Regions from separate parts of the Lederbergia graminis genome, predicted to be linked through region 1. Evidence: riboswitches for the same ligand, from Rfam matches in the RefSeq annotation. Region 1 holds a riboswitch; each other region holds the start of a gene.
The links. A riboswitch is a leader RNA that binds a small molecule or an ion and turns the genes downstream of it on or off. The one in region 1 is predicted to bind S-adenosylmethionine.

Region 2: it holds a riboswitch for S-adenosylmethionine, as region 1 does, so the genes downstream of both, ACFPM4_RS04165 (methionine biosynthesis PLP-dependent protein) here and ACFPM4_RS06070 (bifunctional homocysteine S-methyltransferase/methylenetetrahydrofolate reductase) in region 1, are expected to answer to the same signal.
Region 3: it holds a riboswitch for S-adenosylmethionine, as region 1 does, so the genes downstream of both, solA (N-methyl-L-tryptophan oxidase) here and ACFPM4_RS06070 (bifunctional homocysteine S-methyltransferase/methylenetetrahydrofolate reductase) in region 1, are expected to answer to the same signal.

What each region holds. Positions count from the first base shown of each region.
Region 1 covers NZ_JBHSMC010000004.1:43,946-47,227, reverse strand. The annotation lists gene ACFPM4_RS06070 (bifunctional homocysteine S-methyltransferase/methylenetetrahydrofolate reductase) at 1-1,690, opposite strand, end outside; SAM riboswitch class I at 1,761-1,864, opposite strand; gene mnhG (monovalent cation/H(+) antiporter subunit G) at 1,975-2,331, opposite strand; gene ACFPM4_RS06060 (Na(+)/H(+) antiporter subunit F1) at 2,315-2,578, opposite strand; gene ACFPM4_RS06055 (Na+/H+ antiporter subunit E) at 2,599-3,075, opposite strand; gene ACFPM4_RS06050 (Na+/H+ antiporter subunit D) at 3,100-3,282, opposite strand, start outside.
Region 2 covers NZ_JBHSMC010000001.1:808,856-812,137, forward strand. The annotation lists gene ACFPM4_RS04155 (M42 family metallopeptidase) at 1-38, opposite strand, end outside; gene ACFPM4_RS04160 (hypothetical protein) at 64-711, opposite strand; SAM riboswitch class I at 1,043-1,150, shown strand; gene ACFPM4_RS04165 (methionine biosynthesis PLP-dependent protein) at 1,230-2,351, shown strand; gene ACFPM4_RS04170 (chitobiase/beta-hexosaminidase C-terminal domain-containing protein) at 2,454-3,282, opposite strand, start outside.
Region 3 covers NZ_JBHSMC010000043.1:21,444-24,725, forward strand. The annotation lists gene ACFPM4_RS19510 (arsenate reductase family protein) at 1-307, shown strand, start outside; gene gcvH (glycine cleavage system protein GcvH) at 344-724, shown strand; gene ACFPM4_RS19520 (thioredoxin family protein) at 801-1,109, shown strand; SAM riboswitch class I at 1,202-1,307, shown strand; gene solA (N-methyl-L-tryptophan oxidase) at 1,432-2,583, shown strand; gene ACFPM4_RS19530 (MetQ/NlpA family ABC transporter substrate-binding protein) at 2,614-3,282, shown strand, end outside.

The DNA.
Region 1 (3,282 bases):
CCTCTGCTGTCGCTTGTTCACGATTTTCTCCACATGCCCGCATACGCTCTAATACTTCATCTGATAGTTTTATTCCAGGTACCTCATTGTGTAAAAACTCGGCATTTCGTATGTTTGTAAGAGGCATAATACCAATGAAAATCGGTTCTGATAAATGTTTTGTTGCTTCATAGATATCAATAATTTTTTCCTTCGTATAAACAGGCTGTGTAATGAAATAATCAGCACCTTTGGCTATTTTCTTCTCTAGGCGTTGGACGGCACGGTGTAATTGGTGAACATTTGGATTAAAAGCAGCTGCGACAGAGAAATTAGCTTTCTTCCGCAATGGCTTTCCGGAAAATGAAATACCTTCATTCAGCTTTTTAATTAGTTGAAGTAAATCCATACTAGAAACATCATATACACTCGTAGCACCAGGGAAATCTCCTATTTTCGTTGGGTCACCAGTAACAGCGAGAATATCATGAATTCCAAGTGCATCCAGTCCCATTAAATGTGATTGTAGTCCAATTAAATTTCTATCTCTACACGTAATATGAGCAAGAGGACGAATGTTGTTTTCCATTTTTAAAATGGATCCCATTGCCATATTACTAATTCTCGGAGATGCCAAGGAGTTATCTGCCATTGTGATAGCATCAATTCCAGCTTCATTTAGCACTTTTGCTCCATCAATAAACTTAGTGGTGTCAAGGTGTCGAGGTGTATCTAGCTCCACAATTATAGTCCTTTTCTTTTTCGCCTTTTCATGGAGTGGTTCGTTTTTAGTTGGCTCAGCTTCTCGAATAACGATTGGTTTTTGTGGAGTGACAGTTTTCTTGTTTATTGGAGGAATTTCTCCAATTCGTTTTTTTACAGCGGCAATATGCTTTGGTGTAGTCCCACAACAACCACCGATTAAACGAACACCTTCATCACGTAGAAGGAGAGCGGCACGTCCAAAATAATCAGCTTCTGATTCAAAGACGACACGACCATCTTCTACATCAAGGAGACTTGCATTTGGAAATGCAGATAAAAATGCGTTTTTAGGTAATGTTACAGATTCAAATGCTTGGATGGTATGATATGGACCAAGTCGACAATTAACACCGACAACATCAGCACCTATCGATACAAGTTGGTGTAATGCTTCGTTTAGTGCTAGTCCATTTTGTAATACACCAGGATCATGCATAGAAACTTGAGCAATAATGGGGGTGTCTGTTAATTTTCGTAAATGAGTTACTACTGTGGATAGTTCTTCAAAATCATAATATGTTTCTAGTAAGAGTCCATCAGGATTACCTGCTAGGAGGTATTGTACTTGTTCATTTACAGATGTAATGATTTCTTCTAATGTTGCATCACTTTTGCGAATTCCACGTATGCCACCAATTGTTCCAAGGACATATTGTCCACCAGGTGCAGCTGCTTGTTTAGCAATGTTGATAGCGGCTTCGTTAATTGCTTTTACTTGGTTTTCTAAACCATGACGAGCTAGTTTAATAGCATTGGCACTATAACTATTTGTTTGAATAATATCAGCACCGGCTGAAATATACTCTTGATGAATTTTCTCTATTATTTCTGGTTTTGCAAGATTTAATTCTTCATAACAATAATCAATACCGTATGAGTATAGTAATGTTCCCATGGCTCCATCTGCGGTTAGTACATTAGATTTTAATTTTTCTAGTAAATTCATACATATTTTCTTCCTTTCGTTAAAAAAAAGCCTTCAAAAGAAGGCTTTACGAGTTTATGACATTCGTTCCTTCTCATCTTTCGAACCTAAAAAGTTCGCTGGATTTAGCACCTTGCCAGTAGGCTGGTTGCTGAAGCTTCATTGGGCCAGTCCCTCTGCTTCTCTTGATAAGAAAAGTAATTCAATTGTTAAATTATTAGAATAATCATAACGTTAGTAATATGATGATGTCAAGATGAATTTTTGTATTAAATTTACAAATGCAAGGTGATACATAAACAATTTTATTTGGATTTTATCTCTTTTGTCTTAACGTCTAAGTCGTCTTGTACACTACGCTTATGTAGTTTTACTCCTGAAAAGTAAGCAGCGCGTGCTATTAAATGACCTGATACAGGAGCAGTCAAAAAGATAAATACTATTCCCAATAAAATTCGTGGGTTTATTTCTCCGTCTGCAGAGTAAAAGTAAAGCAATGTTGCTCCTAATGTTACTAATACGCCTAGCGTTGTAGATTTGGATGCTGCATGGTTACGAGTGTATACATCAGGTAAACGCAAAACACCTACACTTGAAACAATGCTTAAAAATGTACCAATTAAAACTAGAACACATATTGTAATTTCAATCCCTGCGCTCATATTCAATAATATCCCCTTTCTGTAAGAACTTCGAAAATGAAACAGTTCCGATGAAAGAAAGGATACCAAATAAAATAATCACATCGAGAAACGCCTTTGTACTTAATAACATAGAAGCTAGTGCTGTAATTGCAGCCAAATTAATTCCCATTGCATCAAGTGCAACTACTCTATCAGGTGTAGTAGGTCCTTTTACGATACGTATTAATAAAAATAGGGATGATAGCGCAAATCCAAAAAGTGCGATTGTTAATACAGTTTCAAGCACTAGCGACTCACCTCCATAATGGTCTTCTCAAAAGTATTTCTAATACTTTTCACCGTATCTTCCACATCTTTAATATCCATTGCATGGATATAGAGTGTTTTTTTATCATTTGAAACGTTTATTACAAGTGTCCCTGGAGTTAAAGTTATTAAGTTTGCAAGCAGGGTGATTTCCCATTCTGCTGTAAGCTTTGTATCAAGAGCAAATATTCCAGGCTGAATGGTAAGTTTAGGACTTAATATATTTCTTAAAACTGCTAGGTTCGAATATATTAACTCACGTATAAAGATCAACAAGAGTTTTATTATAGCTAGTATCCGATAAAAATAAAATCGCGATGAAAAGAAGCGGCGCATAATAAATATAATCAATAATCCTAGAAGGTAGCCTACTGTAAATGTCGTTACAGAAATTGAATTTTGGAAAAACATCCAAATGGATGCTAGTAAAAAATTTAATAAAATTTGAAAAGCCACTTTTTGCATTCCTCCTTACTGTGGTTAATACAACACTGCGTCAATGTATTGTGAAGGATTAATTAGAACTTCTACAGCTTGCATGACATAAAAATTAACTGTTTCAGAAAACACACCGTACGAAACGGCAGAAATCATCAATATCACCACAGGAATGAGCAATTTCCCAACATGTATATCCTTGTTTGGTTTGCTTTTTGTTGTATC
Region 2 (3,282 bases), on a different contig from region 1:
AATTGCATAGTTTCATTTACATTAATATTTGTATTCATTTTCTTAGCTCCTAACTGTTCCTATCTAGTTGTTGGAATTGATTAATTCAATAAAGCGAGCAATATATTCCTCATTCTTTGTTGTAATCGGAATACATAGTATTTTATCTGATTCAGGCAAAATTTCATCAAATAAATTAATTGCAGATACTTTGATACCTACTACATCATTAGTATCATGCTTTGAATAAATAACTTCTTCATCGGAAAATGTAAGTTCCTTTAAGCCACTCATTTCGAGAAAAGAATGAACTTGTTTCTCTTCGTTCATTTGCTGAAAGACTTCTTCATCAATAATATAGAAGTCAATCATACCAGCAGCCATTTGAGCTGTTAACTTTTGTAAATCTATTCCTACTTGCATATTTGCATCGTTGCCAGAAGATTGTAATGTTTGAATAAATACACGAGAATCATCTTGCTCATCTTCAGATAATAGTGCTTTATTTACTTTTTCTTCAAACTGTTGAACTGCATCTGGGAATATTAATTCATTCGTAATTACGATATTTAATACATCCTCCTTTTTGGATGTTGCATCATAAATAATGTAGGAGAGAACTGCAATTACTATTATCCCAATAATGAAATGATAACGATAATAATCCCAAATATATTTCATCTTATCTTTTGTACTTAATGGTGCTAATATTTCTCTTAGCGGCTTTTTCAAAAATCTTCACTCCACTTTCCAAGCAATATGAATATTCTTTATAATTTATATTTTACAATACAATCTATTTCTTTTCTATTTAAGTTTCTTCATTTTTAAAAAAGAAAGAGATTAAGCATTGATATGTGATTCGCGATACCATAAATCTTTGTGTTTCCTCTCGAAAGGCCATCAAATATGGAGAAACAATCGCTGCTAAATCCAAGTATTTCGCTGTAAATAATCATAAACTGCAATGTCATGGCATTGTAAGTTTTTTAATAGAAATCTATTGCATATTTCCGAAAATTATAATAGAATAATGAAAATTGGACCAATAAATTAATACGTAATCTTATCAAGAGAGGCGGAGGGAATTGGCCCTAAGATGTCTCAGCAACCGGTCATATTGGCAAAGGTGCTAATTCCAATAGGCAGAAATATGCCTAAAAGATAAGAAGAATGACTCAATCAAATGGATCTTCTTCTTATAGAAGGTCCATTTTTTTTATAACTTCATTTTAAAAGGGCTGATAAACATGACGAAAAAAATAGAAACTAGATTAGTTCAGTTAGGTAATAAAAGTGATCCTAAAACAGGTGCAGTGAGTACACCTATCTATTTATCTACCGCTTATCAACATGAGGGGCTAGGTAAATCTACTGGTTATGATTATTCACGTACCAAAAATCCTACACGCGCTATTTTAGAAGAAGGAATTGCTAATCTAGAGGGTGGAGATGCAGGTTTTGCATGTAGCACTGGCATGGCAGCTATTCAATTAGTTTTATCATTGTTTCGCTCTGGAGATGAATTAATTGTACCTGATGATATTTATGGTGGCACTTACCGTTTATTAAAGCAATACGTAGAGATGTACAATATAAAAACAACTTATACAGAATTTAAAGATGTTCGGGAAACAGAACAACTCATTACGAATAAAACGAAAGCTCTTTTTATTGAAACACCAACAAACCCTTTAATGCAGGAAATTGATATACAGGAATACGCTGAACTTGCTAACCGTCATCAATTATTATTGATTGTGGATAATACATTCTTAACTCCATATTTCCAACAACCAATCACTTTAGGTGCTGATATCGTAATTCATAGTGGAACAAAATATATCGGTGGCCACAATGATGTTCTAGCAGGTATTGTTGTTGCAAAAGGGCAAGAGCTTTGTGATAAATTAGCTACTAACCATAATGCGATTGGAGCAACTCTCTCCCCATCAGACTGTTGGTTATTAATAAGAGGACTTAAGACACTACATTTACGTATGAAACAACATGACTACAATGCAAAAAAAATTGTAGAGTATTTAGAACAAGAACCTTTAGTAACAGATGTCCTATACGCTGGTAAAGGTGGAATGGTATCTTTCCGTCTAGCAAAGAGCGAATGGATAGCTCCGTTCCTTGAAAATCTGCAATTAATTACCTTTGCAGAAAGCCTAGGTGGTGTGGAAAGCTTTATTACCTATCCTTCTACTCAAACACACGCTGATATTCCAGAAGAAGATCGAAACCGACGTGGTGTTGATAATCGTTTATTAAGGTTTTCTGTTGGTGTGGAAGAAGTAGAGGATTTAATTGCTGATTTACAACAAGTCTTTACATTATTAAGTAAAGAAGTACACCAAAGCTTATAATAGTAAAATATTCATGCGCCTCAGCGTAGAAAATAAAGATTGCTATAACCAATAATAAAAAAGAGCAGATATCATTGCTATGATTTCTGCTCTTTTATGCGTTTATTCTATTAAAATACTACGATTATTAATTACAGTATCTAGTAAATTAATAAGAGTATTTGCAGATTTTTCATCAATATGTTTTCCAGTATCTTTCATGATTTTATCTTTTATTTTCTCCAGATTTTCATATCCTTTTGACTCAAAATGATTTGATTGTTTTTCATTCCCCTTTGCTAAGAAACTTTTTGCTTTTGAAAAATGCCGTTCCGCATTAGCCAACTGAGCTAATAATGAATTGCGAAAACCATTATTCGTTATTTCTACTTGTTGAATTATTTCTTTAACATACGGAAGTTGATACTTATTAGAGTATTTGCGAACTATATTAGCAATTTTGTCATTGCGTGTATACGAATTAACAGTTGTAACATTACTCCATTTTGATTTTATAACTTCTTCACTATCAGTAAAGATATCAACTTTTGTAGGATTACCTGTATACAACCCCCAACTACTACCAATACCAGTTACTTTATATGTCCAAGTTATATAACTCCAGCCTTGTTCTTGAAACAGGTTTAATGCATAATCCCAGCTTTCGACATTATTGAAAAAAGTAAATTCACCTACAAGTAATGGTACATTATAATCTGTTTCCTCTACCATTTTTACTTTTGAATCAATAAATTCCTTTTGATATTGAAAATTGTCTATATCATCCCATCCATAGAAATGGTATGAATAAGCAACATTTTCCCAACGATATACTTCGGGATTTGGCAAGTCTTTAGGTTCCCAGATTGCCTCGATAAAAATGACATGATTCTTATCAATTTCACGAATCGCTAGATATATATCATTATAAAAATCAAATTGCTCTATTCCG
Region 3 (3,282 bases), on a different contig from region 1:
GAAATGGTTAGAAAATCATGGACTAGAATACAAGGAGATTCATATAGTAGAAAATACGCCTACTAGCGCAGAAATAAAAGAAATTTACCAAAATAGTGGTATGGAGTTAAAAAAATTCTTCAATACTAGTGGGGTAAAATATCGAGAGCTTGGATTAAAAGATAAAGTGAAAAACGCTACAGAAGAAGAGTTGCTAGACATCCTTGCTAGTGATGGAATGTTAATTAAGCGTCCAATTGTCACGGATGGAGAAAAAGTTACCGTAGGATTCAAAGAGGTAGAATTTGAACAGACTTGGGGTAAGTAGTATTCTAAAGATACATATACATATGGAGGGATTTTGATGGATACACCGACAGGATTACTTTATTCCGACGAACATGAATGGGTAAAAGAAGAAGGAGATAAAGTAAGAATTGGAATCACTGATTTTGCCCAAGATGAGCTGGGGGATATCGTGTTTGTTGAACTTCCAGAAGTGGGAGATGAAATTAAGGCAGACGAACCATTTGGAAGTGTAGAGTCCGTAAAAACAGTTTCCGAACTGTATGCTCCTTTAAGTGGGAAAGTTGTAGAAGTTAATGATGATTTAGATGATAGTCCAGAACTAGTGAATAGTTCTCCATTTGACAAGGCATGGTTAGTCGTAATTGAACCTACAAACCCAAGTGAAAAAGAAAAACTCATGAATGCTGAAGAATATAAAAAAATGACTAGCCAATAAAAAGTGAAGAAATACACCATGAACTTGCAATGGTGTATTTTTTCCTTATAATGGGTAAAAAAAGGAAGGTCTATATATGGACGCTGTTTCAATAGAAGAGATTCATACAATCATTGAAAATAAACAAACCGCAATATTATATTTCTACACCCCATTATGCGGAACGTGCCAAGTTGCAGGTAAAATGTTATCAGTTGTGGAATTGATGTTACCCCAAATTCCATTTCTGCAATCAGATTTAAATTATATTCCAGAAGCAGCCGAACTTTTTAAAATTGAGAGTGTTCCTTGCTTAATAGTAATGGTAGACGGAGAGATGAAAGAAAAGATTTATGCATTTCAATCGGTTCCTTACTTGCACTCTATTATTTCACAATATTGTTAAAGTTTTTGTAAAAAAATAAATTCGACATATTGACTGGGAAATAAGCATGTGATAGTATAATCTTCATACTTACAAAACTTAATATCTTGTTTATCTTATCAAGAGAGGTGGAGGGATGTGCCCTATGAAGCCCGGCAACCGTCACAATAGTGAAATGGTGCCAAATCACACAAAGCTTTTTGCTTTGGAAGATGAGAGAGGGATTTTAATATTTAGTGCCTTTCTGTTCATCTTGCAGAATGGCATTTTTGTTTTTCTAGTATAATTAATTTCCGCTCACACTCTTATAAGCGAAAGTACATTCATGAAATGAGGGGATCAATTGAGTACACAAAATGACAAAGTAGTAGATTGGGATGTAGCTGTTGTAGGATTAGGATCCATGGGTAGTTTCGCATTTTGGCAGCTTGCTAGTATGGGAGTTAATATAGTAGGATTTGACCGTTATAGACCAGGTCATGACAAAGGAGCTGGACATGGGGAAACAAGGATTTTCCGTACGGCTTATGGCGAAGGAGTAGAGTATGTACCACTACTTCAAGAAGCAAGAGAACTTTGGAGACAACTTGAAAAAGAAACAGGAGTAGAACTCTATATTGAAAATGGTGGGACAATGTTCGGTCCTGCAGACGGAGAGTTCATTACGACTGTTCAAGAAAGTGTTAAAACATATCATCTCCCACATAAAAAATATACTGGGGAAGAAGCTAGAAAGGTTTACCCACAAATAAATTTTCAAGACTATCAAGTTGCGATATATGAAGAATTAGCTGGTTATGTAAAACCTGAGCTCGCAATTGAAACAGCAGTTAATAGAGGAGAAGAGCTTGGTGGAACGGTATTCACTGAGAGCCCGATTACTGCTATTGAGCCAGATGAAGATGGAGTTACGATTAGAACAGCGGACAAGCAATACCGTGTGAATCAAGTAGTAGTTGCTTCTGGCGGCTGGACAAAAGAACTTTTACCACAAATCAATTTACCTGTTACATTAGAAAGGCAAGTTTTGGTGTGGTATGAAGCGGAAGATCCTAAGCAATTCACAGCAGTTAAATTCCCTATCTTTTCGAGAGTAAGTAAAGGAAGAGGTTTCTATGGTTTTCCAACAATCGATGGTAAGACGGTAAAAGTAGCTTTCCATCATGGTGGAGAAGAAGCGAATCATCCTAATGATGTCGATAGGGAAATCCATGAATCAGATCTAAATAATCTGACAGAAAAAGTGAAAAAATATTTACCAGGACTTATTCCTACTCCTGTAAAAGCAAAAACATGTTTCTATACAAATACACCAGATGAACATTTTGTAATTGGAAAATCATCTCGTGTACCCAATGTTACATTATTAGGACCAATGGCAGGACATGGATTTAAATTTGCTCCTATTATTGGAAAAATTGGTGCTCAGTTAGCAACTGGCCAGCAACCAACTTTAGAAATCAGTTTGTTTAACCCAGATCGTTTTAATAATTAAAAAATCTAATAGAAGAAGAGGGACATACAAATGAACAAAAAATTATTAGCAGTATTATTAATTGCATTTACATTATTACTTGCAGCTTGTGGAAAATCAGATGATGGCGTTATTAAAGTTGGAACAACTACATCAGAAGCACCGACATGGAACTTAGTAAAAGATCTTGCTAAAGAAGAAGGAATTGAATTAGAAGTAATCAAAATTGATGACTATGTAAAACCAAACATCGCATTAGATGAAGGGGAAATAGATATCAACGCATTCCAGACAGTAGTTTATTTTGATAACTTTATTAAAGAACGTGATCTTGATTTATCCGCAATTGGTACAACAAATATTTGGCCGATGGGTATTTACTCGAAAAAAGTAGATAATATTAATGATTTAAAAGACGGTGACCAAATCATTATTCCGAATGACCCAACCAACTTAGGAAGAGCACTATTATTACTAGAAAAAGCAGAGCTGATTAAATTAAAAGATGATTTCGACGGAACTGGTGGAGTAGAAAATATTGTAGAAAATCCAAAGAACTTTGAAATTACACCAGTAGCTGCTGGTCAAACTGCTCGAGGACTTGATGATGCAGCTGCATCTGTTATTAACTCTGATATGGCAATCAATGCTGGATTAAACCCAACAAAAGAATCTATTTTCAGAGAAGATTCAAGTAATAAAGCATATATCAACATTATC